DNA from 3 places in the Rhodococcus sp. P4_F5 genome. Region 2 is predicted to be linked to each of the others. Evidence: riboswitches for the same ligand, from Rfam matches in the RefSeq annotation. Region 2 holds a riboswitch; each other region holds the start of a gene.
The links. Region 2 has a riboswitch for cobalamin ahead of cobN (cobaltochelatase subunit CobN). Riboswitches for the same ligand answer to the same signal wherever they lie in the genome.
Positions count from the first base shown of each region.

Region 1: linked by a shared signal. The riboswitch ahead of AC1DU4_RS03265 (CbtB domain-containing protein) and the one ahead of cobN (cobaltochelatase subunit CobN) in region 2 are both predicted to bind cobalamin.
Region 3: linked by a shared signal. The riboswitch ahead of AC1DU4_RS15195 (ABC transporter substrate-binding protein) and the one ahead of cobN (cobaltochelatase subunit CobN) in region 2 are both predicted to bind cobalamin.

Region 1 is NZ_JBFUJP010000003.1:89,768-97,070, forward strand. Features, by position in the region: gene AC1DU4_RS03245 (MFS transporter) at 160-1,770, shown strand; gene AC1DU4_RS03250 (OsmC family protein) at 1,913-2,347, shown strand; gene AC1DU4_RS03255 (DsbA family oxidoreductase) at 2,407-3,147, shown strand; gene AC1DU4_RS03260 (CbtA family protein) at 3,279-4,127, opposite strand; gene AC1DU4_RS03265 (CbtB domain-containing protein) at 4,118-4,312, opposite strand; cobalamin riboswitch at 4,340-4,465, opposite strand; gene AC1DU4_RS03270 (TerD family protein) at 4,510-5,727, opposite strand; gene AC1DU4_RS03275 (HAD family hydrolase) at 5,768-6,637, opposite strand; gene AC1DU4_RS03280 (cysteine protease StiP family protein) at 6,634-7,303, opposite strand, start outside.
Region 2 is NZ_JBFUJP010000013.1:51,109-58,411, forward strand. Features, by position in the region: gene cobJ (precorrin-3B C(17)-methyltransferase) at 1-683, opposite strand, end outside; gene AC1DU4_RS08450 (precorrin-8X methylmutase) at 683-1,309, opposite strand; gene cobG (precorrin-3B synthase) at 1,329-2,498, opposite strand; adenosylcobalamin (AdoCbl) riboswitch at 2,545-2,635, shown strand; gene cobN (cobaltochelatase subunit CobN) at 2,678-6,277, shown strand; gene AC1DU4_RS08465 (PPOX class F420-dependent oxidoreductase) at 6,320-6,700, shown strand; gene mihF (integration host factor, actinobacterial type) at 6,810-7,121, shown strand; gene AC1DU4_RS08475 (anthrone oxygenase family protein) at 7,175-7,303, opposite strand, start outside.
Region 3 is NZ_JBFUJP010000034.1:47,777-55,079, reverse strand. Features, by position in the region: gene AC1DU4_RS15215 (DEAD/DEAH box helicase) at 1-1,535, opposite strand, end outside; gene AC1DU4_RS15210 (DoxX family protein) at 1,745-2,182, shown strand; gene AC1DU4_RS15205 (ABC transporter ATP-binding protein) at 2,226-3,038, opposite strand; gene AC1DU4_RS15200 (FecCD family ABC transporter permease) at 3,035-4,093, opposite strand; gene AC1DU4_RS15195 (ABC transporter substrate-binding protein) at 4,090-5,100, opposite strand; cobalamin riboswitch at 5,131-5,317, opposite strand; gene AC1DU4_RS15190 (galactan 5-O-arabinofuranosyltransferase) at 5,317-7,164, opposite strand.

The DNA of each region.
Region 1 (7,303 bases), on a different contig from region 2:
ACTGTCGGGATCACGTCGCGGAGCGCCGGTGGAGTGTGCCGTCGTGTGATTCAGCGACCCAATCACGTGTCACAACAAACCTGAGGCTACACCCCTCGCGGGAGGCGAATCTCGCCTTTGGGCGCGCGTGGGGGAGCGAATTGGTGTCCACTGATAGGCGTGTCCTCCACCCCGGTCGACAGCCGGCCGCCCCTCGACGACCGGCCGGGGCGCGCCCGTGTCGTGCTGCTGTCGCTGATACTCGTTGCCGCGGTTGCCAATCTGAACCTGGCCGTCGCGAACGTCGCCCTGCCGGACATCGGCCGGGACTTCGACGCCAGCCAGACGCAGCTGAACCTGATCGCGGTCGGCTACTCGGTCGGGCTGGCCGCCTCGGTGCTGTACCTCGGCGCGCTCGGCGACCGCTACGGGCGCAAGCGACTGCTGGTGCTGGGCACGGTGCTCTCGATCCCGGCGTGCCTGATCGCCGGCGCGGCACCGAACTTCGAGGTGCTGTTCGCCGCCCGGCTGCTCGGCGGACTGTCCGCGGGGCTCGCCTTTCCCACCACCCTCGCGCTGATCACGGCTCTGTGGTCGGGCGCTGCGCGCACCCGGGCCATCGCGCTGTGGTCGGCGATCGGCGGCGGCATCTCCGCGCTCGGCCCGCTGGTGTCGGGCCTGCTGCTCGAACGCTACGACTGGGGCGCGGTGTTCTACGTGACGCTCCCGCTCGCCGTGGTCGCCCTCGGCATGGCACTGAGGTACGTACCCGCGCATGTCAACGAGTCCACCGCGGCCGTCGACCACCTGGGCGGGATGGTGTCCGTGGTGCTGGTGGCAGCGCTGGTGCTCGGCATCAACTTCGCGCCGGTGGACGGGATGCGGGCGACCGCGCTCGGGCTGCTGGCGATCGCGTCGGCCGCCGGTGTGGTGTTCGTGGTCAGGCAGCAGCGCGCCCCGAATCCGCTCTTCGACCTCGAGGTCGCGCGCCGGCGGATCTTCTGGGTGGCCGCGGTCGCGGGGATCGTCGTGTTCGGCACCCTGATGGGCGTCATGTACATCGGACAGCAGTTCATGCAGAACGTGCTGGGCTACTCGACGCTCGCCGCCGGTTCGGCCGCCCTGCCCGCCGCGGCGGTCATGGTGCTGGTGGCGCCGCAGTCCGCACGGTTGATCGAGGCGCACGGCTGCCGCGTCACGCTGCTGCTCGGTTACGCGGCCATCGTGTCGGGTCTGATGGTCGCGCTGCTGCTGTGGAAGGAGGACGCGCAGTACTGGAAGATCGGGCTCGGCTACATGCTCCTCGGCGTGGGCGTCGGCCTCGCGGGCACCCCGGCCTCGCGCTCGCTCACCGGCTCGGTCCCGGTTCGACGCGCCGGAATGGCGTCGGGAACGGCAGACCTGCAGCGCGACCTCGGTGGCGCGATCATGCAGTCGGTGCTCGGCGCGCTGCTCACCGCCGGTTACACCGCCTCGTTCGCCGCGACGGTCGCCGCCTCGCCGCAGTCCGACGAGGTCAGTGACCAGGTGAAGTCCACGCTCGAGAAGTCGTTCTCGGGCGCGGCCGACATCGCGGAGCGGTACCCGCAGTACGCGGACCAGATCCTGGCCGCCGCGCGGACGGCCTTCCTGGACGGCGACACCAAGGCGTACGTGGCGGCGGTCCTGATCGTGCTGGCCGGCGCGGCCTTGGTCTTCTTCGTCTTTCCCAAGCGCGACGAGGAGCGGCAGCTGCTGGCGCACTACCACCGGGTCGACAACGTGGAGGTGTCCGTCGGCGACGACGGGTGAACGCGGAACGACACCCGAACCGGACGGCGCTCGCCGCGCGACAACGTCGGCCCCATTCCGGTGGCCCGGCACCACGATCCGGGACAGACTGTCCCTGCAGGTATGCCTGCGCGAACCGTAAGCCTCGACGGAAGGACTCACCATGCCCACTCGTACCTCCCGCACCGCGTGGAACGGCACCCTGCAGGACGGTTCCGGCCAGGTGGAGCTCACCAGCTCCGGCACAGGGACCTTCGAGGTGTCGTTCCCCAAGCGGGCCGCGGAGGAGGCCGGCGGCACCACCAGCCCCGAGGAACTGATCGCCGCCGCACACTCGTCCTGCTACGCCATGCAGCTCTCCGCGCTGATCGGCGAGGCAGGAGGCACCCCGCAGAGCCTGGACGTGACCGCGTCCGTGACCCTGGGGCCGGACAACCCCGGATTCAAGCTGACGGGCATCAAGCTCGTCGTCCGCGGGGAGGTCGACGGGCTCGACGCCGCCGGATTCGCAAAGGTGGCCCAGGCCGCCAAGGAGTCCTGCCCGGTGAGCAAGGCCCTGACCGGCGTCGAGATCACCCTGGACGCCGCGCTGGAGTGAGCCTCTCGTCCGGCGGCGGGGCGGAACAGAAGTCGAGTCGCGGATGTTTAGAATAATTCGTGAGCACAGATACCAGTGACCAGCAGACCGCCCCCGCCGTCGCGCCGTCCGTGGTGGTGGAGGTGTGGTCCGACATCGCCTGCCCGTGGTGCTACATCGGCAAGCGCCGCTTTGCCGCCGCCCTCGAGAAGTTCGAGCACCGTGACCAGGTCCGGGTGCAGTGGCGCTCGTACCAGCTCCTGCCCGACCGCCCGGTCGGCGCACGGATCAGCAACATCGACGAGGTCGCCGCGCGCAAGGGCCTGTCCGCGGCCGAGGCGCAGCAGCTGGCGGCCCGCGTCACCGCCGTCGCGGCCGAGGACGGCCTGGTGATGGACTTCGACATCGCGATTTCCGCCAACACCTTCGACGCGCACCGGCTGGTCCACCTGGCCGGCGACCGCACCGACGAGGTGATGGAGGCGTTGTTCCGGGCGCACTTCACACAGGGCCGGGTGGTGGACGACCGCGAGGAACTGGTCGCCATCGCCGCCGAGGTGGGTCTGGACGCCGACGAGATCCGGGCGGCCCTGGAGACCGACACCGCCGCCGATCAGGTGCGGGCCGAGACCGAGGAGGCCCAGCGGCTCGGGATCAACGGCGTGCCGTTCTTCGCGGTGAACCGGGCGATCGGTGTCTCGGGGGCGCAGCCCGTCGAGGTGTTCACCCAACTGCTCGAGCAGGCGTTCGCCCAGTCCGGCGCGATCGTCACAGTCGACGGTGACGGTGGCGCCTGCACCGACGACACCTGCGCGGTCTGAGCGGCCACCCCTACGCCTGACCGAATGTCGCATTCGTTCACCTCAGCTGAACGAATGCGACATTCGGTCGGTGTTGCGGGTCGGTGTTGCGGGTCGGTGTTGCGGGTCGGTGTTGCGTTGCGCGGTGGGGGTCAGCGACCGGCGACGGCGACCGCTGAGCGCGTACGGGCGGCGCGTTCGGTGAGGAAGGCGAAGCCCAGCCCGAGCGCCAGCCACAGCGTGGCCTGGACTGTGAGCGAGGAGATCCGGAACTCCCAGAGCAGGGAGGCCGGGAAGTCGCTGCCCACCTCGTCGACGTCGGGCAGCGCCAGGTAGCCGACGCCGACGACCACCAGGAACGCGAGCAGCGGGGCCGCGATCCGGACCGTCAGGAAGTCGTTGGCCGCCACGATCCTGGCGGCGTACGCGGCGACGGCGACGGCCAGCAGCCCGAGGACCACCGATGCCAGCCACAGCAGCGTCCGCTTGTCGATGGTGTCCGGGTCGCCCACCGCGGGCGGGTTCGCCGGGTACTTGAAGAACGGCACGGCCTCGATCGCGAGCCACCCCAGCCCGGCCAGCGCCAACGCGAGCACGGGTGCGGACAGCGTGCTCGCGCGCCGCGCGTAGTAGGTCACCGAGGCGTAGATGGCGCCGAGGGCGAGGCCGGCGAGCGCGGTGGCCAGGAACAGGCCCGCCCGCTGCCCGTCCCGGCTGACCAGCGCGTCCTCGCCGTGCGAGTGGGCCGCGTCGGTCTCGGCCGCGGTGGCCGCGGCGCCCGGGGCGGGGTGCTCGTGGGCCTCGGAAGTGGCGTGTTCGTGGGCCTCGGCCGCGGACGGCTCGGCCTCGGCGGCCGCGGATGCCGACTCCTCGATGGCGATGGCCGCGTTGACGTGCGGCTCGCCGATCACGAACGCGACGGCACCGGCCAGCAGCCCGGCGACGAGGCCGGCCAGCAGCCCGCGGATGAGGAGGTTCTTGAAGGACTCGGTCAGTGGCACGGCAGGCCCAGCAGGTGGCGACCGTCGTGCATCAGCTCGTGCATGTACATGCCGGTGCGAGAGACCGCGCCCTGGTCGAAACCGACCAGGTACAGCGTCAACATCGCGAGCAGTACGACGCCCGCGATGATCATCGCGATGCCGATGGAATCGGTTGCCCTGCTGGGGGCGTGAACGTAAGCCATGGTTCCTCCTGGGATTTCGCGTCCCTAAAAAATCCTGGCGATGATGACGGTGTCTGGCTGTCGAGGCTGACGAACGCCTCGATCACAGTGGCGCGACCGCTCCGGACTTGCACCGGATTCCCGTCCACCATCGCATTACCCGCAGACTTTCGCACCTGATGCGAAGTCGTGTCAATCGGGTCCCCGAAGGGCGAGGGTCAGTCGCCGAGGAAGGGGTGGAGGTGCTTGGCGGCCTTCTGCGGCGTCTTCGCGTCGACACCCTCCCCGACGGCCTGCAGTTTCCAGCCACCTGCCTGCCGGTAAACCTTGGCCATCACCATGGCGGTGAACGGCATGCCGCCCTTCAGCGTGAACCGCGCGAGCTCGGCCTGGATCGTGGCGTCGACGAGCCGGCAGAACGCGTTGTCGACCTGCTCGAACGTCTGCCCCCGGAACGAGGTCACGACGAAGACGATCGTGGTCACCCGGGCGGAGACGGCGCTCAGGTCCACCGCGATCACCTCGTCGTCACCGTCACCGTCGCCGGTGAGGTTGTCGCCGGAGTGGACGATCGAGTTGTCGGTGGACTTCAGCTTCCCGAAGTAGACGACCTCGGCCAACTCGGTGCCGGCGAACAGCAGCGCGGAGGCGTCGAGGTCGATGTTCGCCTGGCGCGCGCCGAACCGGCCGCGGGTGACGACGGGATCCCAGCCCAGGCCCATCCGGATCTGGGTGAGTGCGACACCGCCGTCCTTCTTCAGGGTGACCTTCTGGCCCTTGGTCAGGCTGACGGGCCTGCTCTTGGTCAGGCTGACCTCCGCAGGTGCCGCAGGTGCCGCAGGTGGCGCGGGTGCCGCGGGTGCCGCAGGTGCCGCAGGTGCCGCGGGCGGCGCCGGGGGAGCCGGCGGTGCAGCGGGGGTGGGGGCCGGCTCGTCGTCGACCGACACCCCGTGGTCGGTGACCAGCGCCGCGAAGCCCCCGGCGTAGCCCTGGCCCACCGCCCGCACCTTCCAACCACCCTGGCGGCGGTACAGCTCGAGCGCAATGACGATCGACTCGCTGTCCAGGCCGTCGATCCGGTACTCGTACAGCATGTTTCCCGCGGTGTCGGCGACCCGCGCCGTCGGGGCGGCGAACCGGCCGAAGCTGCCGGTGGGGTCGTCGAGGGTGATCACCGCGCGCACCTGCTCGACGTCCGCCGGCACCGCGCCGAGCGAGACCGCGAGCTCGGCGGACTGACCGGGCACACCCGGCTGCAGGCGCACGCCCGGACCGGTCGGCTGGTTGAAGAAGACGAAGTCCTGGTCCGAGCGGACCTTGCCCTGCGCGGTGACCAGCAGCGCGGACAGGTCGGCGGCGGCGGTGAGCGCGAGTGAGACAACGACGTCGTCGACGGTCAGGGTCGCGTTCTGGCCCTTGGTGAGCTGCTCTGGCACGGTGATCGTCCTTCGGGTCGTCGGGCTGTGGTCGGTCTGTTCAGGGGCGGGGAGAAGACTCGGCGGGTGCCTCGGCCAGGGCGGAGGTCGGCGGAACGCGGCACGCGAACCAGCGCAGGATCTCCTCGCCCGCAGCGATTCCCGCGTTCGCGGTGACCGTCAGGCCCGGACGCTGCCAGCCCAGCTGTTCGAGTTCTCCGTGCCTGGGTCGGATCGCGGCATCGGCCACGGCGAGCATGTCCGCGTCGAGTGCGCCGTCGCCGGCGGCGAGCATCCGCGCCTGCAGGGGCAACACCCCGTCGGCGAGCAGGCGCTCGCGAACCTCCACCACCGCACGACCTTTCGACACCGCGGCAGGCATCGTGTAGATCTTGCGCCCCTGCTGGGAGGCTCCCCAGCCGCGTTCTCGGCACCACCGGTCCCACTCCGTGAGGAACCCGGCCGGCACCGCGTCCGGTTCGACGACGAGGTAGCAGAACAGGTCGTCGGCGGTCCGGAGGGCGCGGACCCAGTTCGCGTCGATCCGGGCACGCAGCGTCGTGGTGATCTCGTCGAGGGTCGCGCCGCCGGACCGGGACTCTTCCTCGATCTGGTTGCGCCACAGCGGATCCGGTACACCGTCGACGAGGATGTTGCCGCCGTTGCTGGTGATCGCGTAGCGCCACGGCGCCCCGGGCAGCGCGATGCGCTGGAACTGCGCGATGGTGCGGGTGGTGGTGGGCACGACCGCGGCCACCCGAGTCAGGTCACGCAGCAGTTGGGCCGCCGTCGCGGTGACGAAGGACAGCGGCGCCCCGTCGTAGTGCTCCACGCAGCGAAGTTCCGCCTCGTCGACGCCGTCGCCGAGACTCATCGCGGAGCGCGAGTAGATCATCGTGCGGTCGAGATCGGTGGCGATCAGTACGGTCATGCGACGTCCTTGATCAGGCCCATGCAGGAGTACGCGAGGTCGGGCACCTCGTCGACCTCCACCCCCCGGGCGGCGGCGAGCATTCGGATGTGAGCGTGCTCCGGCGCGTCCCGGTCGCGCACGAGGACGCGCCACGGCACCCGTCGGAGCAGGACCCGGGTGGTCTCGCCGACGCCCGGCTTGACGAAGTTCACCGACGAGATGCCGTACCGGGCACGGATCTCCTCCACCGATGCCCACCCCGCCCAGGTGGGGGAGCGGTCGCTGCCCACGATGGCAGCGACGGCGGCGGGTACGGCGGCGCGGATGTCGGGGAAGCGCGCGGCGACGGTGTCGAGCAGGTGGTTCGAGACGTCGGCATCGGCGAGCCCGCGGTAGAACTTGGCGCCGTGGAACTCGCCGGGGCCGATCACGGTGTCGTTGAGGACGGTCCGGGACACTAGGCCCGAGACGGTGGAGTTGAGGCAGGCCGTCGCGATGAGGAAGTCGTCGCGGGTGCCGTAGGTGCGCACACACGCGCCCGGGTCGGCGAGCACCACCAGGTCGTCGTCGAAATGCGGCCCGCCGGCGGCGGCGTGGGCGGCGAGTGCCGCGCTGAGTTCGCGGGTGATCGCACCCTTGCCGGTCCATCCGTCGACAAAGACGACGCTCTCCGGATCGTGGTGG
Region 2 (7,303 bases):
TCGGCGGCCGCGAGCACGCGCTGCCTGTCCGTGCTGGCCCGTTCGACGTAGCTGGCCTCGGCGAGCCGGCCGGAGTCCTTCAGCGCCTGACGCACCGAGGGGAACGTCCGGCCCAGCTTGAGGATCGCCGCCGAGTCTGTCTCGCGCAGGCGCCGGGTCAGTTCCTCGACCGGGAGGGTGCCGGGCAGCACGGTGAACACCTCGTCCCGCTCGACCAGCGGGACTCCGAGAGCCGCGGAGGCCGCGCTGACGGAGGTGACGCCGGGGATGACCTCGGCGTCGAAGCGGTCGCACAGCCGCTTGTGCATGTGCATGTAGGAGCTGTAGAACAGCGGGTCGCCGGCGGCGAGCAGGGCCACCGACCGGCCGGCCTCGAGGTGCTCGGCCAGTCGCTGCGCGGCGGACTCGTAGAACTCGTCGATGGCGCCCTGGTAGCCGCCGGGATGGTCGACGGTCTCGGTGGTCACCGGGTAGACCAGGTGCTCCTCGACCTGACCCTCGCGCAGGTACGGCGCCGCGACGGCCCGCGAGATGCTGCGGCCGTGCCGGGCGCTGTGGAAGGCGATGACGTCGGCCTCGGAGATGATCCGCGCGGCCTTGACCGTCACCAGTTCGGGGTCGCCCGGGCCGAGCCCGATGCCCCAGAGCTTGCCGGCGGCAACCTGGGTCGATGCGTCGGCCATCACTCGACCTCGGTGGCGATGGCGTTGAGGGCGGCGGCGGTGATCGCGCTGCCACCGCGGCGGCCGCGGACCACGAGGTACTCGGTCTCGCCGCTGCGCGCGATCAGGTCCTCCTTGGACTCGGCCGCGCCGATGAAGCCGACCGGGCAGCCGATGATCGCCGCCGGACGGGGCGCGCCCTGGTCGATCATGTCGAGGAGGTGGAACAGCGCGGTCGGTGCGTTGCCGATCGCGACCACCGCGCCCTCGAGCTTCGGGCCCCACAGCTCCAGCGCCGCGGCGGAGCGGGTGTTGCCCAGCTGCTCCGCGATCACCGGGACCCGCGGGTCCGCCAGCAGGCAGAGCACTTCGTTGTTGGCGGGCAAGCGCTTTCGGGTGACTCCGGAGGCCACCATCGTCGCGTCGCAGAGGATCGGGGCGCCGGCGCGCAACGCGGCACGCGCGGCGGAGACCACACCGGGGGAGAAGGCGACGTCGTCGACGAGGTCGACCTGGCCGCAGGCGTGGATCATCCGCACCACCGTCTGCGAGACGTCCGCGGGGAACCGGGTCAGGTCAGCCTCGGCGCGGATCGTGGCGAAGGACTGACGGTAGATCTCTGCCCCGTCGCGGATGTAGTCGGTCATGCGGACCACGATAGTGGCTTCAGGACGACGGCCGATCCACCCGGTAGCCGTCGCCGGTGGCCACCACGTCGGTAACCTCGCCGCGCGGTCGGCCGCACTTTCGCTCGCAGCCCGCCCAGTGCTGACGGCCCTCGCCGATCTCGCCGGCCGCCAGCGCCGCGCCCAGGTCGGCCCGCACGTCGGCCAGCGCCTTGCCGCATCCCGGACGCCCCGTGCACGCGCTGACCTGCAGCCACGGCGAGTTCTCGTCGAAAATCAGGCCCATCGGCGCGAGCACCCGCACCACCTGCTCGGCCGTCCAGTCGTCTAGGTCGCAGACCAGCACCGAACGCCAGGGCGTGACGACGAGCGGCTTGTCCACCGCCGCCAGGAACTCCGCGACCCGGGCGCTCATGGTGCCGAGCGCGAGCCCGGCGGCGAGGGTCACCGCGCCGTCGCCGTGGTCGAGCCAGCCGATGGGCCCGGTGCCCACCGCGGGCAGGTCGACGGTGTCGGCGGTCCCGGCGCTCAGGCCCAGCCCGCTCAGCAGACGCTCTACGCCGCCGTCGATCTCGTGCAGGCGCCACTGGTCCTCGCGGATCTCGAGCAGCAGGCGCGCGGCGGCGAGGAGCACCTCGACGCCGTCGGCCGCGGGGATCCGGGCGCCGTGGTCGCGGCCCGCCAGCACCAGCGCCACCTCGTCGGCCCCGACGGCGTGCAGGCCCAGGTCCGCCGACAGCCCGGAGACGTCGCCGCGGCCGTCGTCGAGGGAGAACATCACCCGTCCCGGCAGCGCGGCCAGCGCGGGATCGGCGCACAACCCGCGGTCGAGGTCCTGGACCCAGCCGCGCACGTCCACCCGCCCGCCGATCCGTCCGGAGAGGGGGCTGGCCAGGATGTTGCGCACCCGCTCGTGGCTGGGCGAGGGCAACAGCCCGGCTTCGGCGAGCCGGTCCGCGAACGCGGCCGGGTCGGTCACGGCCCGCAGCTGGATGTTGCCGCGGGAGGTGAGCTCGAGCTCGCCGCCGGCGAGGTCGTGGGCCGCGGTGGCGAGCGTCTGCAACTGCGCGGCGGTCAACGCGCCGCCGGGCAGCCGCACCCGGGCCAGCGCGCCGTCGGCGGCCTGGTGCACCTGCAGGGCGCCCGGGCAGGCGTCGGGGCGGGACCGGTCGCCGGTGGCCGGTCGGGGGGAATTCGGGTTCGCGGACATCGTCTCCAGGTTACGTTCCGCGCACCGGTAGGCTCAGCGGCGCTTGCGACAGCTCACGAGGAAACCGGTGTGAATCCGGTGCGGTCGCGCCACTGTGACCCGGCACGGCCGGGGAGTCAGACACTCGTGTGCTGCCGTCCGGAACCAATGGGGCGCGAGACCCCGAGGAGGCCTCACCCGTGATCCTGCTGTTGTCGACGTCCGACACCGACCTGCTCAGTGCCCGTTCCAGCGGCGCCGACTACCGCTGGGCCAACCCCGCCCGGCTGCTCGTCGACGACCTGCCCGCCCTGCTCGACGGCGTCGACCTGGTGGTGGTGCGGATCCTCGGCGGCAAGCGCGCCTGGGAGGAGGGCCTGGACGCGGTGCTCGCGGCGGGCCTGCCGACCGTCGTGCTCGGCGGCGAGCTGGCCCCGGACGCCGAGCTGATGGAGCTGTCCACGGTGCCCGGCGGCGTCGCCGCGGAGGCCCACGCCTACCTCGCGGAGGGCGGGTCGGAGAACCTGCTGCAGCTGTCCAACTTCCTCTCCGACACGGTGCTGCTGACGGGCCTCGGGTTCGACGCGCCCACGCACACCCCCACCTGGGGTCACCTGGATCGGCCGTCCGCCGTGCCGGAGGCCGACGCGACCGTCGCGGTGCTCTACTACCGCGCGCAGCACCTGGCCGGGAACACCGCATACGTCGAGGCGCTGTGCCGGGCGATCGAGGACCGCGGCGCCCGGGCGCTGCCGATCTTCTGTGCCTCGCTGCGCACCGCGGAGCCGGAGTTGCTCGACGCCCTGCGCGCGGCCGACGCGATGGTCGTGACCGTGCTGGCCGCCGGCGGCACCCGGCCCGCGGGCGCCACCGCGGGCGGCGACGACGAGGCCTGGGACGTCACCGAACTCGCGGCGCTGGACGTGCCGATCCTGCAGGGCCTGTGCCTGACCAGCAGTCGTGAGACCTGGGAGGCCAACGACGACGGCCTCTCGCCGATGGACGTCGCGACCCAGGTCGCCGTGCCCGAGTTCGACGGGCGGCTGATCACGGTGCCGTTCTCGTTCAAGGAGATCGACGCCGACGGCCTGACCAGCTACGTCCCCGACCCCGAGCGCGCGGCCCGGGTGGCCGGCATCGCGGTACGCCACGCCCGGCTGCGGCACATCCCGGTCGCGGACAAGCGGATCGCGCTGATGCTGTCGGCCTACCCGACCAAGCACGCCCGGATCGGCAACGCCGTCGGCCTGGACACCCCTGCCAGCGCGATCGCGCTGCTCACGCAGATGCGTGACGCCGGTTACGATCTCGGCCCGCTCGACGGCGAGGACGCACTGCCGGGGCTGGCGGCCGGGGACGGCGACGCGCTGATCCACGCGCTGATCGCGGCGGGCGGTCAGGACCCGGACTGGCTGACCGCCGAGCAGCTCGAGGGCAACCCGATCCGCATCTCCGCGGCCCGCTACCGGCAGTGGTTCGACACGCTGCCCGCGGACCTGCGCGAGGGCGTCGAGGAGCACTGGGGCGCCGCGCCGGGTGAGCTGTACGTTGACCGTTCCGCCGATGCCGACGGCGAGATCGTCGTCGCGGCAATGCAGGTCGGCAACGTGGTGCTGATGGTGCAGCCGCCCCGCGGGTTCGGTGAGAACCCCGTCGCGATCTACCACGACCCGGACCTGCCGCCGAGCCACCACTACCTGGCCGCGTACCGCTGGCTGGCGGCGCGTCAGGACGAGGGCGGGTTCGGCGCGGACGCGGTGGTGCACCTCGGCAAGCACGGCAACCTCGAATGGCTGCCCGGCAAGAACCTCGGCATGTCCGCGTCCTGCGGCACCGACGCCGCGCTCGGCGAGCTGCCGCTGATCTACCCGTTCCTGGTCAACGACCCGGGCGAGGGCACCCAGGCCAAGCGCCGCGCGCACGCCACCCTGGTCGACCACCTGATCCCGCCGATGGCCCGCGCCGAGTCCTACGGCGACATCTCACGGCTCGAACAGCTGCTCGACGAGCACGCCAACATCTCCGCGCTCGACCCCGCGAAGCTGCCCGCCATCCGCCAGCAGATCTGGACGTTGATGCGGGCGGCGAAGATGGACCACGACCTGGGCCTGGCCGAGCGTCCCGAGGAGGACGTGTTCGACGACATGCTGCTGCACGTCGACGGTTGGCTGTGCGAGATCAAGGACGTGCAGATCCGGGACGGGCTGCACGTGCTCGGTCAGGCGCCGCACGGCGACGCCGAGGTGGAGCTGGTGCTGGCGATGCTGCGGGCGCGCCAGATGTGGGGCGGCGAACAGCATGTGCCGGGTCTGCGGGAGGCGTTGGGGCTCAGCGAGTCCGGTGACGAGTCCCGCACCAGGGTCGACGACGTGGAGGCCACCGCCCACGAACTGGTGCGGGCGATGGCGGTTGCCGACTGGGATCCCGCCGCGGCCGACGCCCTGTCGGAGGACGAGACGGTCCGGCAGATCCTCCGGTTCGCGGCCACCGAGGTGGTGCCGCGTCTGCGTCAGACCGACGACGAGATCACCCAGGTACTGCGGGCGCTGGACGGCCGCTTCATCGCGGCCGGCCCGTCCGGCTCGCCGCTGCGCGGGCTGATCAACGTGCTCCCGACGGGCCGCAACTTCTACTCCGTCGACCCCAAGGCCGTGCCGTCGCGGCTGGCCTGGGAGACCGGTCAGGCGATGGCCGAGTCGCTGCTGGCCCGCTACCTCGCCGACCACGGCGAGTACCCGAAGTCGGTGGGCCTGTCGGTATGGGGCACCTCGGCGATGCGCACGTCCGGCGACGACATCGCGGAAGTCTTTGCGCTGCTCGGTGTCCGGCCGGTGTGGGACGAGGCCAGCCGCCGCGTCACCAGCCTGCAGGTGATCACGCCCGAGGAACTGGGCCGGCCGCGCGTCGACGTGACGGTCCGGATCAGCGGCTTCTTCCGGGACGCGTTCCCGCACGTGCTGGCACTGCTCGACGACGCGGTCCGGCTGGTGGCCGACCTCGACGAGCCCGCCGAGCAGAACTACGTGCGGGCGCACGCCCAGGCCGACCTGGCCGAGCACGGCGACGAACGACGAGCCACCACCAGGATTTTCGGCTCCAAGCCGGGCACCTACGGTGCCGGGCTGCTGCAGCTGATCGACTCGAAGAACTGGCGTGACGACGCCGACCTGGCGCAGGTGTACACCACGTGGGGCGGCTACGCGTACGGCCGCGGCCTCGACGGGGCGCCGGCGTCGGACGACATGCGGACCGCCTACCGCCGAATCGCGGTGGCGGCCAAGAACACCGACACCCGCGAGCACGACATCGCCGACTCCGACGACTACTTCCAGTACCACGGCGGCATGGTCGCGACTGTCCGCGCGCTGACCGGGAAGTCCCCGGAGGCGTACATCGGCGACAGCACCCGCCCCGACGCGGTGCGCACCCGCACCCTGTCGGAGGAGACGGCCCGGGTGTTCCGGGCCCGGGTGGTCAACCCGCGCTGGCTCGAGGCGATGCGCCGGCACGGTTACAAGGGCGCCTTCGAGATGGCCGCGACGGTGGACTACCTGTTCGGGTACGACGCCACCACCAACGTGGTCGCCGACTGGATGTACGAGAAGCTCGCCGAGACCTACGTGCTCGACGAGCAGAACGCCAAGTTCATGACGGAGTCGAATCCGTGGGCGCTGCACGGGATTGCGGAGCGACTGCTCGAGGCCGTCGAGCGGGACATGTGGGAGGAGCCGTCGCCGGAGGTCCTCGACGGCCTGCGCCGGGTGTACCTCGAGACCGAGGGCGAACTCGAGGGGGAGTAGCGCCGCGGGGCCGCCGGGGGACCCGCACCCTAGGCTGGGGCCATGAGCCCCACGCTGAGCGAGATCGGTGCCGCCAAGTACGTCCTTCTGACCACCTTCCGCAAGGACGGGTCGGCGGTCGCGACGGCGCTGTGGGCGGCCCCCGACGGTGACCGTCTGCTGATGTGGACGGTCACCGACTCGTACAAGGTCAAGCGGATCCGGCGGAACCCGCGGGTGACGGTCGGCGCCTGCGACGTGCGTGGGAACCCGCAGGGGGAGCCGGTCGAGGCCACCGCGGTGGTGCTCGACGACGCCGGCACCGAGCATGCCCGAGAGGTGATCGCCCGGCGCTACGGCGTGTTGGGTTGGCTCACGGTCAAGGGCAGCCTGCTCCGCCGCGGCCGCTCCGGCACCGTCGGCCTGGCGATCACCACGGACTGAACGGGCGGGAGAGGCGGGATCCGACACGCGGACGCCGGGTGCGGGCATTCGCGGCCGATCGCGTTCTAGCCTGGGCCAGGTAGGGAACTCCGAGAGAAGAGGTCCAACCATGGCACTGCCCACCCTGACCCCCGAACAGCGCGCCGCGGCGCTGGAGAAGGCCGCCGCGTCCCGCAAGGCCCGCTCCGAGATGCGGGAGAACCTGAAGTCCGGGAAGCTCACCTTCGTCGACGTCCTGGACAAGGCGGACTCGGACGACCTCGTCGGGAAGACGAAGGTGCTCTACCTGCTCGAGTCGCTGCCCAAGGTCGGCAAGGTCAAGGCCCGTGACATCGTCGAGTCCATCGGCATCCCGGAGACCCGGCGGGTCGCCGGACTCGGCGCCCGCCAGCGCGCCGACCTGATCGCGAAGGTCGGCTGACACCAGCGCATCCCGCCTCCCCGGTGCCCCACGGCGCGCCGGGGAGGCAGAGCTCACTCGGGCGTCGCGACCGCCCACTGCGCCAGTGCGAGGCACGCCAAAGCCCCGGTCGAGGCGAATGCCCGGACGATGTTCCAGCGCACCCACGAGGCCTCGAACTGCGCCCGCACCGCCGCCAGGTC
Region 3 (7,303 bases), on a different contig from region 2:
GTCTGGAAGTCGTCGACCAGCTGGTCGCGCCGCTCCACGCTCAGGCCGCCGTGCAGGAACGGGATCGTCCCCGCGCCCAGCTCGGCGGTCAGGTGTGTCGACAGCAGTTCGCCCATCCCGCGGTACTGGGTGAACACCAGCGCACGGTCGCCGTCCGCGACGATCTCCGCGAGCATTTCCGTTGCGCGGTCGAACTTTCCGGACCGCCCGACCAGCCCGCCGTCGCCGGGGCCGACCTGCGCCGGGTGGTTGCACACCTGCTTGAGCGTCGTCAGCAGGGCCAGGACGTTGCCGCGCCGGGCGATGCCGCTGCCCAGGCCGGAGGCGAACGCGTCCGCGACGGCGGCGCGGTACAGCCGGGTCTGCTCGCCGGTCAGCGTGCACGCCACCGTCGAGAACTGTTTCGGCGGCAGCTCGGTCGCGACCTGGGACTTGGTGCGGCGCAACACGTACGGCTCGATGACGGTGGCGAGTCGCTCCGCGGCGGTGCGTGAGCGGCCCGACTCGACGGGCGTCGCGAACCGCTGCCGGAACCGCGCCCGGGTGCCGAGCACGGCCGGGTTGGTGACGTGGAAGAGCGACCACAGCTCCTCGAGCCGGTTCTCGACCGGGGTGCCGGTCATCGCGACCTTCAGCGTCGCAGGCAGTCGGGCGGCGGCCTTGGCGGCCAGCGACGTCGGGTTCTTGATCTGCTGGGCCTCGTCGAACACCACGCAATCCCACGCGACGGCGGTCAGCTCGTCCGCGTCGGTGCGCAGGACGCTGTAGCTGGTGAGCACCACCGCGGCGTCCGGCCCGGTCGCCGGCAGCTCGCGGCTCGCGCCGTGGTGCACCACCACCGGCAGGTCGGGTGCGAAGCGGTCCAGCTCGCGTCGCCAGTTGCCGATCACCGAGGTCGGGCACACCACCAGGTGCGGCCCGGACCCCGCGCGGGTGGCCAGCAACGAGATGGCCTGCAGCGTCTTCCCCAGCCCCATCTCGTCGGCGAGGATGCCGCCGCCCTCGCCGGCCAGCGCGCGCAGCCAGGTGACGCCGTGAATCTGATAGGGCCGCAACGTCGCCCGGATGCCTGCGGCGGCCAGCTCGCGGCCGGTGCCGGCCGCGTCGGCGAACTGCCGCAGCGTGGACGCCGCCGTCCCGATCGCGGTCTCGTCCGCGCGCAGGCAGGCATGCGCGGCGGTGGGCATCGACCCCGCCAGAGCCGCCCAGGCCGCGGCGTCGTCGCCCTCGTCGACCCGCAGCGCGGCCCGGTGCCACGCCCACACCGACGCGCCCACCTCGTCGGGACCGGCGGCCAGGCGCCGCAGCGCGGGCAGCACGTCGGTCAGGTCCGCCGCCCGAACCGCCACCGTCCGCGGCGCGACCGTGGCGCCGTCGACCGGGACCGCCAGCCGGCACGTGCTCGCGGTCCCCGCAGGGAGGCCGAGAGCGGTCAGCGCCGACTCGACGTCCGCGACGCCCCACCATGCAAGGGTCGCGAGGGCGGGCACGAAGGTGGCCTGCAGGCGCCCGGGGTCCGCACTCGACTCGCTCATGTCCGCCGAGGGTAGCGGTCCGGGGAGCTCCACCGCCAACGAGAAGTAGGTCAGAAGCCGCAGATCAGGTGTGGTTTTCCCGACATTGACGGATCCCGGATCGGTGCGTCTCTGACGCGGCGGCGATGAGTTCCGGGGGCCGTACGGGTCTACCTGGTATGCGCCCCCGCACCCCGCGTGAGGCCCACGAGGACGAGACGGAGCCCGCCATGACCATCACCCCGAACACCACGTCCGGCCCGGCCGCCACGACGGCCGACGCCGTCACGCCGCGGCAGCGCCTTGCCGGTCGGATCGCCACCGGCCTGGTCGTGGTCTTCCTGCTGTTCGACTCGGTCACCCACATTGCGAACGTGGAGCAGGTGCGCACCGCGATGGCGGACCTCGGCTTCGATCCCGGGCTGAACCGGGTCTTCGGCGTCGTGCTGCTGATGTGCCTGGCGCTGTACCTCGCGCCGGTCACCGCGATGCTCGGTGCGGTGCTGCTGACGGGGTACCTCGGCGGGGCAGTGGCGACGAACCTGCTCACCGAGCAGCCGATCGTCAGCACCACGCTGTTCCCGATCTACACCGGAATCCTGGTGTGGGGCGGGCTGTACCTGCGCGACGCCCGGGTCCGCTCGGTCATGCCGCTGCTGCGCGGCTAGTCAGACAGCTCCGCCGCTCGTGCGCGGTGTCCAGAGAGCCCCGTCAACCGCGCACGAGCGCGTCGGCGCCTTCGGCCGCCCCGCACAGCACCACCATCGGACGTCCCGTTCGTGGATGGGGTTGCACCAGGGCGTCGAGGCCGTAGACGTCCGCCAGCAGTTCGGCGGTGAGTACCGACTCCGTCGGGCCCTCGGTGACGACCTGGCCGTCGCGCAGCACCACGAGGTGATCGCAGTACATCGCGGCCAGGTTCAGGTCGTGCATCGCGGCCACCGTCGTGAGCCCACGGGCCCGGATCAGTTCGAGCAGTTCCAGCGACGCCGAGACGTCGAGGTGGTTGGTGGGTTCGTCGAGCAGCAGCACACAGGGGCGCTGCGCGAATGCCCGGGCCAGCTGTGTCTTCTGCTTCTCGCCGCCGGACAGGCTCTGCCACAACCGGTGTCGCAGATGGGTGATGCCGGCCGTCGCGAGGCAGTCGGTGACCAGTTCGCCCGTGCCGTGTGCGGCGGGTCGGGCCCAGCCGCCGCGGTGCGGGATGGCGCCGAGTTCGACGATCTGTTCCACCGTCAGGTCCAGTTCGGTGGCCGAATGCTGTTCCACCAGTGCGACGGTGCGGGCGAACTCCCGGCGTTGCATCGTGGTCGTCGCGACGTCGCCGAGTAGCACCCGTCCGCTGTCCGGACGTTCGAGTCGGGCGATCGTCGACAGCAGCGACGTCTTGCCCGACCCGTTCGGTCCGATCAGTCCTGTGACCCGCTTTTCCGGAGCCGAGCACGTCACGCGGTCGAGGATCCGTGTGCCTCCTGCCGACCAGGTGACGTCCTCGACGCGGATCTCGGGGGAGTGGTGGCTCATGAGGTGGCTCCCCGTCGTCGGAGCAGCCACACGAACGCCGGCACCCCGACGACGGCGGTGACGATGCTGATGGGCAGTTCCCGCCCGGGCATGACCGTGCGGGCGGCGATGTCGGCCCACACCAGCAACAGGGCGCCCACCAGAGCGACCACCGGGAGCAGGCGCGCGTGCAGCGGCCCGACGAGCATCCGGGCCGCGTGCGGCACCACGAGTCCGACGAAGCCGATGATGCCGGCCTGCGCCACCAGCGCCGCCGTGCACAGCGACGCCACCACGTACAGCACCCAACGCGACCGCTCGACGTTGGTGCCGAGGCTCGCGGCGGCACGCTCACCGAACGCGAACGAGTCCAGTACCCGGCTGTAGGCCAGGAAGATCGTCATCGTCGCGGCGACGACGACGAGGATGCCGACCAGACCCGACCAGCGCACGCCGGCCACCGAGCCGAGAGTCCAGTTCAGCACCCGGTGGGCGGAGTCGCGGTCGCCGAACAGCACCAACGCCGACGTCAGCGCCGCGGCCAACTGCCCCACCGCGATACCGGCGAGGACGAGTCGACCGGGCAGCAGCGCCCCGGACCGGGACGTCGCGATGACGAACACCAGCAGCAGGCTCCCGAGGGCACCGAGGAATGCTGCGGACGAGACGGCGCCGAATCCCAAGGCGCCCACCGCACTCGCGCCGGTCGTCAACGCCAGGACCGCACCCAACGACGCGCCCCCGGACATGCCGAGCAGGTAGGGGTCGGCCAGCTGGTTGCCGGTCAGCGACTGCAGCACCGCGCCGCACAGGGCGAGTCCCGCGCCGATCGCCGCGGCCGCCAGTACCCGTGGCATCCGCAGGTCCACGACGATGTGGGTGGTGAGCAGGTCAGTGCCCGGGCCGATGCCGAGGCGTCCGGCGATCGACTCGACGACTGTGCCGATCGACAGGTCGGCCGCGCCGATCGCGACCCCGGCCGCGCAGCTCACCACGAGCAGCGCGACCAGGATCACCGACCAGCCGGTGCTGGTCGCCGCGGCTACCCGGGCCGGCACCCGGGTCGTCGGACTCATGCCCCGTTGCCGCCCAGCTGCTCGGCGACCAGGCTCGCGCCCTCGATGGTGCGCGGTCCCGGCGTGCTCGCCGAGAACGGGACCACGACGAACGCGTCGTCCCGCACGGCCTTCAGGTCCTTCAGGGCCGGGTCGCTCCGCATGTAGTTCTTCTTCTCCTCGGCCGTGTCCCACGACGCGTCGGCGAGGACGATGACGTCGGGATTCGCGGCCAGCACCGTCTCCCAGCTGCCGTCGAGCCACGCGCCGTCGGCGTTCGCGAAGACGTTGGTCCCGCCGACCGCATCGATGATCAGCTGAGGTCCGCCGGCGTTGCCGCCGACGTACGGGGTGTCGGTGTTGCTGTCGTACCAGAAGATGCTCTTGCCCTTCGCGGGCGCCGCGGCCTCGATGCCGCTGAGGGTCTCGCGCATCTGCGCGACGACGGCGTCGGCCTCGGACTCGCGGCCGAACAGGGTCCCGTAGTCGGTGACCTCGGTGCCGATCGAATCCCAGGACACGGCGGGACGGGTCGACTTGTCCTTGCAGCCGAACGGGGAGACGTAGGTGGCGACACCGAGGGCGTCGAACGACTCGTGCGAGCCGACGGCCTTGTCGTCGAACGCGCTCGAGTACGACGCGAGCACCAGGTCGGGCTTGACCTCGAGCAGGGCCTCGCGGCTCGGGTAGTCCTTCTCGTCGAGCGACGGGACCTGCGCGTAGGCGGAGGCCCACTGCGGTGCGATGGTGTCGTCGAGGTAGGCCGTGCCGGCCATCCGGTCCTGGGCGCCGATCGACAGCGCCGTTTCGGTGGCGCCCTGGTTGAGGGTGACGCCGCGCTCGGCGGGTCCGGCGAGGGTGACTGTGCGACCGCAGCTCTGCAGGGAGATCGCAGCGGTGTCGCCGTCGGAGTCCGACGACCCGCCACACGCGGACAGGGTGAGGGCGGCAGCGATCGACAGTGCCGCGGAGGAGATGACCCGGGGGGAGATACGCGAGCGAGCTCGCGACGAAACGAGGGTGCGCAAAGCGACCCGCCTTCCATGACTCGTGGAAAACATCAGGGCTGCGTCACGGCCGGTCTCCTGGCTTCGCAGGGATGACCGGCGACCGCACCTTCCCAGATGCCTGCGCACCCAGTGGTCGGAGCTCGAGCCCCAAGCGGTCGACGTACCTGCTCACAGTGGCGAGTACCGCGCCGGTTTCACACCGGACTTCCCGAACACCGTGACAACAAGTGGACCCTAACCGACGCGGGTGACCACCACGAAAGGCCCGGCCTCGGTGACCGAGAACCGCGGGTCCTCGAACAGCTTCTCCGGGAACGTCACGGTGTAGCGGCGCACGTTCGGGTCGTTCGGGTACACGTCCTCCGCGAGGCGCAGGGTGTACCCGTCGTCGGACTGGCGGAAGACGAACGTGTCGGGGCCCCGCAGGCCGGTCGCGTCCATCGCCTCGATCAGCTCGTCGGGGGTCTGCAGTTCCGTCCAGGACTCGATGTAGGCGGCCCGCCTGTCGAACTGCGCCAACGGGTTTGCGTAGTGCGAGGTGAGCCCCTGGAACCCGAAATACGGGTAGAAGCTCAGGAAGCTGGTGTCGGCGGTGAGCACCACGGTGTCGGACCGCGGGCCGGGGCGCTGCGCCTGGATCGCCTCGTCCACCGCCGCGTAGTAGGCGGCGGCGCCCGGCGGACGCTGGTCCGCGCGCACCCCGTCGCCGTCCGTGTCGGTGTAGGCGATGGTGATCTCCGGCGCCAGCAGGTGCGGGATGGACTGGGCGAACGCGAGCGCGCCGAGCGCGCCCACCGCCACCACCGCGGCCTTGACCCGGGGGTTCTCGCTGGTCGCGAGGATCAGCCAGCGGGCGAAGTCGACGAAGCCGAAAACACCTGCGGCGCCGAGCAACACGATGAGCACCGGCTCGAGCCGGAAGGACAGCAGGGTGGTGCCGACCGCCGTCGCCGCCATCGACATCAGGACCCACAGGTACGCCGCGACCACGCCGAGGCCCAGCGCCTGCGCGCGCCGCGACGAGGCGGCGCGACCGGCCAGCCACACCGTGCCGAGCAGGCACAGCGCCCCGGTCAGGTCGCCGTCGAACATCGGCAGCGGCAGGTCCGCGCCGGCCTCGGGCAGGTAGTGGGTGGCGGAGCCGGTGCCCGACAGCGTGCCGGTGCGCAGCGCGCTGAGGAACGGCAGCCACACGATCAGCGCGATCAGGCCGGAGATCACTCCGGCCGCGGCCAGGCGCACCAGCGGGCCGAGGGCCGCCCGCCACGATCCCTGCGCGCGGACCGCGAGGCCCGCCGCGACCAGGGCCATCACCGTCACCGCGAAGGCCGCGTAGCCCAGGTAGAGCGTGTAGAAGGTGGCGGCGAGGCCGAGGAACAGTCCGGTGCCCACGACGGCGCCCCACCCGCCGGATCCGGTCTCCCCGGGCCGGTAGAGCCCGCCCCACGCCAGCAGCAGCACCGGCGGCAGCAGCACCACCAGGATCGCGCTGTACGCCTCGGGCGAGGCGTACCCGACCGTCAGCGCGGTCGTCGCGACCGTGGCCAGCACGGCGAGGTCGGCGCGGATCAGCCTGGACCACAACACGAGTGCGATCACCGACGCCACCGCGAGCGACGCGATCGCGTACGGCTTGAACGCCTCCCAGCCGTCCATGCCGAGCAGGTTCGCGACCCGCCCGCCGAACCAGAACCAGCCGGCCGGGTAGAACGACGGCAGGTCTGCGTAGGTCATGTCCTTCAGGGCCGCCGTGTCCGTCATCCGGGTGAGGAACTCGGTGCGGAACTCCTGGTCCACCGAGACGCCGTGCAGGTACAGCTTGGTGGCGGCCAGCGGCATGCCGAGGGTGACGGTGACGAACCCGGACACCCCGGCCCAGGACATCACCTTCGCCACGGTGGCCGCGCGGCGTCGGCGCAGCAGCCACACCGACAGCGCCAGCACCGACAGCGTGAGCACCTGCCCGACCGTGGTCAGCGCGCGGGTGACGTTGGAGGAGTTGAACGCCGGCCACTGGACCGCCGAGAAGGCGACCAGTCCGACGGCGGCGACGACCACCGCAACGAGCGCCGCCAGCACCATCTCCCCGGCGGCGGACGCGGCCCGGCGCGCGGGCTGGACGTGGCTGGGGGAGACGGGGCTGGCGGCGGTGGTCGTCACGACTCGAGAGTTTAGGCGCTGCGCACCTGTGCGACTTTCTGGTAGTTGGAGCAACCAGAAA